Regions from separate parts of the Pseudoalteromonas sp. BSi20480 genome, predicted to be linked through region 1. Evidence: riboswitches for the same ligand, from Rfam matches in the RefSeq annotation. Region 1 holds a riboswitch; the other holds the start of a gene.

Region 1 (2,206 bases):
TGGCTATCAACCATAGTGCCTTCGTCGATGTATGCGCCAATATTTACGTACGCTGGTGGCATAATAATAGTGCCTTTAGCTACGTAGGCACCACGACGAACGCTTGAACCACCTGGTACCATACGCACGCCGTCGTCAGTGCTAAACTCTTGCGGTGCAAGGTTGTGCTTGTCAACAAACCCGCCTGCAAACTCGGTGTTAGTGCCATTTTTAAAGGCTTCTAAAATGCCTTGTTTTACTTCTACGTTAGCTTCCCATTGGCCGCTTTCGTTTTGTGATGCTGCGCGTACTGCGCCCGATTCTAAATTATTAAGTAGTTCTAACCAGCTCATTATAAAAACCTGTATTTAATGCCAAGATAAAATGGTGTCGTTTGCAGTGGTAATGCAATCGGTTTGCGTTAACTCAAGATGCGTTAAAGGCGGGCGCAACAACGGGCTACTTAAGCGGCCTTGTTGGTGCATTAACACTTTAACAGGAATAGGGTTTGCTACAGCAAATAGGCTATTAATAGCGCGAGTCCACTGAGCAAATAAATTGGGGTGTTGACCGCTTAGGCTACGTTTTACAAACTCGTGCGTTTGTTTTGGCCATGCGTTTGCCGCAACCGATACTAAGCCTTTTGCGCCAGCTTGTGCGAAATAGGGCATAAGTGCATCGTCGCCACTGTATAGCGCTAAATTAGGCGCGGCTTGTCGGTATGCTTCAAATTGGGTGATGTTGCCACTGGCTTCTTTTAAGGCCCACAGTTTTGGGTGCGCTTTTAAGTTTTCAATGGTTTCGATAGGAATGCTTACACCGCTGCGCCCAGGTACGTTGTACAACATACACGGATGCGCGCTTTCGTTTAATAAGCTTTCGTACCAAAGAGTTTGACCTACAGCTCCTGGTTTTGCATAAAGAGGCGAGCCTAATAAGAAGCTGTGAATAGGTAATTGGTTACAGTAGCTAACCCATTCTTTTTGTTGAGCTAAATTACTACCACCAACAGCAACCATAAGCGGTACACTGGGTTTTAATTGGCACACATGCTCAACAATCGCTTGTTGCTCTTTAAGCGTAAGGGCTAAGCCTTCACCTGTACTACCGAGCAGTAAAATACCGTTGTGTGCTGCTTCTTGTTCGCTAACAAGTGTTGTGAGCGTGTCGTAGTCAACATTACCTTGTTGATCAAACGGCGTAACAAGCGCTGTCCACAGTGCGTAGTCGTCTAAATTGAAATTATTGATCATCTCTTACGAACCTATAAGGTGTTCGAGATATTAAAGGGGCTGTATGATGTGAGCCGCATTAACGTCGTTCGAACAGTATTCGAAGAGCGAATGGGCTTAAAATAATAGGGCGCACGGCCTTATTATTTAAGACCAGAAGCTCTCCACCAAACTAATAAGCTGTTTTAAAACAGCTATTGGTGACAGTCGCTAGGATTCAACCTAGTCGCCCGAAGTAATTGCTTCGCAAAAGCGTTTACCTCTCGGCGGTATTCCCCTGACGTATGCTCACTGGAGTTTGCGCTCCTAACATACGCTACCTGAATAACGCACCTCTTCTAGCCCTTTGTATTTTGTTTAACCGCAAAAGGTTTAACAAAATACAATTTAAATAGGGTAATTGCGGCGATTAAAACATTTTAGCCGTCTAGGTGTCAAGTTGCAGGATACAGATTAGTTCATCGAAAATGTGGGTGGTTACGTATTGGCTGCTTTTCTCGTAAACTAACCCTATGAGCAGCGAGGTATTTAATAAGTATGGAAAAATTTAGCGATATTTATAAGCGAGCAGTAGAGCGAAAAGGCTCTGAAAAAATGCTTAAGTTATTACTCGCAAAACCCTTATCTAAAAAAGCATTAAGCACGTTAAGTGACGACGATTGGCTTGAAGAATTTACCCGAAAAGTTTTTCAAAGTGGTTTTTACTGGTCGGTAATAAACAGCAAATGGCCGGGCTTTAGAGAGGTTTTTTGGGAATTCAGCGTTGATAAGCTATTAATGATGCCGCCCGATATGCTCGAGCAAAAAGCGAGTGATGAGCGTATTATTCGTAATTATAAAAAAGTGAAAACAATTCCTGAAAATGCCTACATGATCCACGAAATAGCACAGGAATATGGCAGTTTTAGCAAGTTTATTGCCCAGTGGCCAACAGATAATATTATTGGTTTATGGGCGCATTTAAAAAAACACGGTGCCCGATTAGGCGGTAATAC
Region 2 (2,206 bases), on a different contig from region 1:
AAACACGCTTGGTCGAGCTCTGGGCGCGACGCGTTAGGCGCATTATCAAGCGTTATTGCTACACTAATTTCAGACGTAGTTACCAAATCAACCGATATATTAAACTCGCTTAAAATAGTAAATACACGGGCTAAAAAGCCACTAGCCAATAACATTTCAGGGCTTTTAAGGGTGAGCAAAATTTGATTTTTACGTTGGGTTACCGCGCGAATTCCTGGCTGCTGCGATTTTTCACGCTCTATCCACGTACCACCACGTTCAGGCTCGCGGCTTGAACCAACAAACACATTAATATGACTACGGCTAGCAGGTAAAATAGTAGCTGGATGCAATACCTTTGCACCAAAGGTAGCCATTTCAGCAGCTTCATCAAAGCTTAAACGAGCAATCGGAGATGCCTTTACACATAATCGCGGATCGGTACTAAAAATACCCACAACATCAGTCCAAATATGTACGCTTTTGGCGTTTATTGCCTCAGCAAGTAAAGCGGCACTGTAGTCAGACCCACCACGGCCAAGCGTTGTTGTTTGTCCAAATTCGTCACTGCCAACAAAACCTTGGGTTACAATAACTTGGTCATCTAACAGTGGGATCAAATATTCTTTAGCAGCTTGTGCAGTTGCGCTTACATTTGGCGTTGCTTTTCCAAACTGACTATCTGTTTTAAGTACTTGGCGTACATCAAAGCGATCGGCATTTAAGCCTTTTAAACGCAGCACTTGCGCAAATAAATACGACGATAAACGCTCACCAAAGCTAAGTAACTCATCGTGCTGCTGATCAGTTGTCAGTGTTTCAAGCGCTAGCGTTTGGAATGCTTTTAACGTTTCGTTAAAACCTACGGCTAAATCGGCATCAAGCGATAACTCATCTAAAATAGCCTGTTGAATGGCTAGCACGCCGTTAATGTGTTCTTGGCGCTGCTGTGGGGTGATGCTTGATTTACACAGTGCAACCAAATGATTAGTTACGCCGGCACTGGCGCTTACAGCAACAATACGCACGCTTTTATCGGCAACAATAATTTCGCTACAACGACTCATCGCATCAAAGTTAGCCACACTGGTTCCGCCAAATTTGGCAACGATGTAATCTGATTTAACGTCCGATACTGCTTGCGGCACTGATTGGGTAGTCATTTAGTCTCCTTTTGCGGTATCCAAACCGCGATAAAACAAGAAGAACTTGGCAAGTGAATGCTTGAAGGTAAATCCACTGCCAGAAGCTCTCCACCTAGATTGGTGACAGTTTTGAGGATTCAGCCCCATAAACCGAAAAACAACATCGACGTAACGTTGGTTTTCTCGGCGAGTACTTCCCTCTTTAATGGTTATGGGCGTTCGTCACCTACCATTAAATACCTAAGTATCGCACCTCTTCTGAATGTTTTATTAACCAATGGCTAATAAAACAAAACCCCACTATAAAGTGGGGTTTGAAAGTTAACGTTTAGACGTCTAGCTGTCAAGCGTTTTAATGCGGTTTGTTAAGCAAAACTTAAACAAACCCGCCCATGTAATAAGCGCCCGCATAACCCACGGTATAACTTACTAACAAATAGAGCGACAAACGTAAGTAACTCATAAAAGTTAGCTCTTTTACTTTACTCATAGCAATAATACCCGCAGCCGATCCAATAATTAGCATAGATCCGCCAACACCGGTTGCATAAGTAAACGATAACCAATCTTGCTGGCTCATTACTATATTAGCTTTTAGTAAAGCAGCAGTGAGCGGTACGTTATCAACCCCGGCCGACAAAATACCCATTAAGTAGTTAGCGTACTGTGGCGCCATAACGGTGTAAAGGTCGGTAAACTTACTAAGCATTCCAATCTCTTTTAAAGCACCTACCAATAATAAAACCCCGACGAAAAACAGTAAGGTGTCGTATTCTATGTCGCGTACGTAGTCGATAATATTTTTGTTTATGTCTTTTTTGCGCATTAAAAATTGCGCCACTAAAAACATGATTGATAGGCCACATAAAAAAGTTAATAAAGGCGGTACACTGTAAATTACACTCAGCGCAAGTATGCTTATAACTGTAGATACAAAAATAACCGCAATGGTGATATCGGTTTTTCTATGCGTTTTTTTCCAGACTTTGAAAAGGTTACATCCCCTTTCATGCCAATACTTAGCATTGCAGCTAAAAGCATAACGCTCATAAATGCAGGCGCAATAAGCAGTAATAAGTTAG

What was found. A riboswitch is a leader RNA that binds a small molecule or an ion and turns the genes downstream of it on or off. The one in region 1 is predicted to bind lysine.
Region 2: it holds a riboswitch for lysine, as region 1 does, so the genes downstream of both, lysC (lysine-sensitive aspartokinase 3) here and dapA (4-hydroxy-tetrahydrodipicolinate synthase) in region 1, are expected to answer to the same signal.

The regions. Positions count from the first base shown of each region.
Region 1 is NZ_BADX01000022.1:17,796-20,001, forward strand. It holds gene P20480_RS15400 (2,3,4,5-tetrahydropyridine-2,6-dicarboxylate N-succinyltransferase) at 1-332, opposite strand, end outside; gene dapA (4-hydroxy-tetrahydrodipicolinate synthase) at 348-1,232, opposite strand; lysine riboswitch at 1,361-1,557, opposite strand; gene P20480_RS15390 (DNA-3-methyladenine glycosylase I) at 1,749-2,206, shown strand, end outside.
Region 2 is NZ_BADX01000154.1:63,852-66,057, reverse strand. It holds gene lysC (lysine-sensitive aspartokinase 3) at 1-1,142, opposite strand, end outside; lysine riboswitch at 1,218-1,390, opposite strand; partial or broken gene nhaD (sodium:proton antiporter NhaD) at 1,501-2,206, opposite strand, start outside.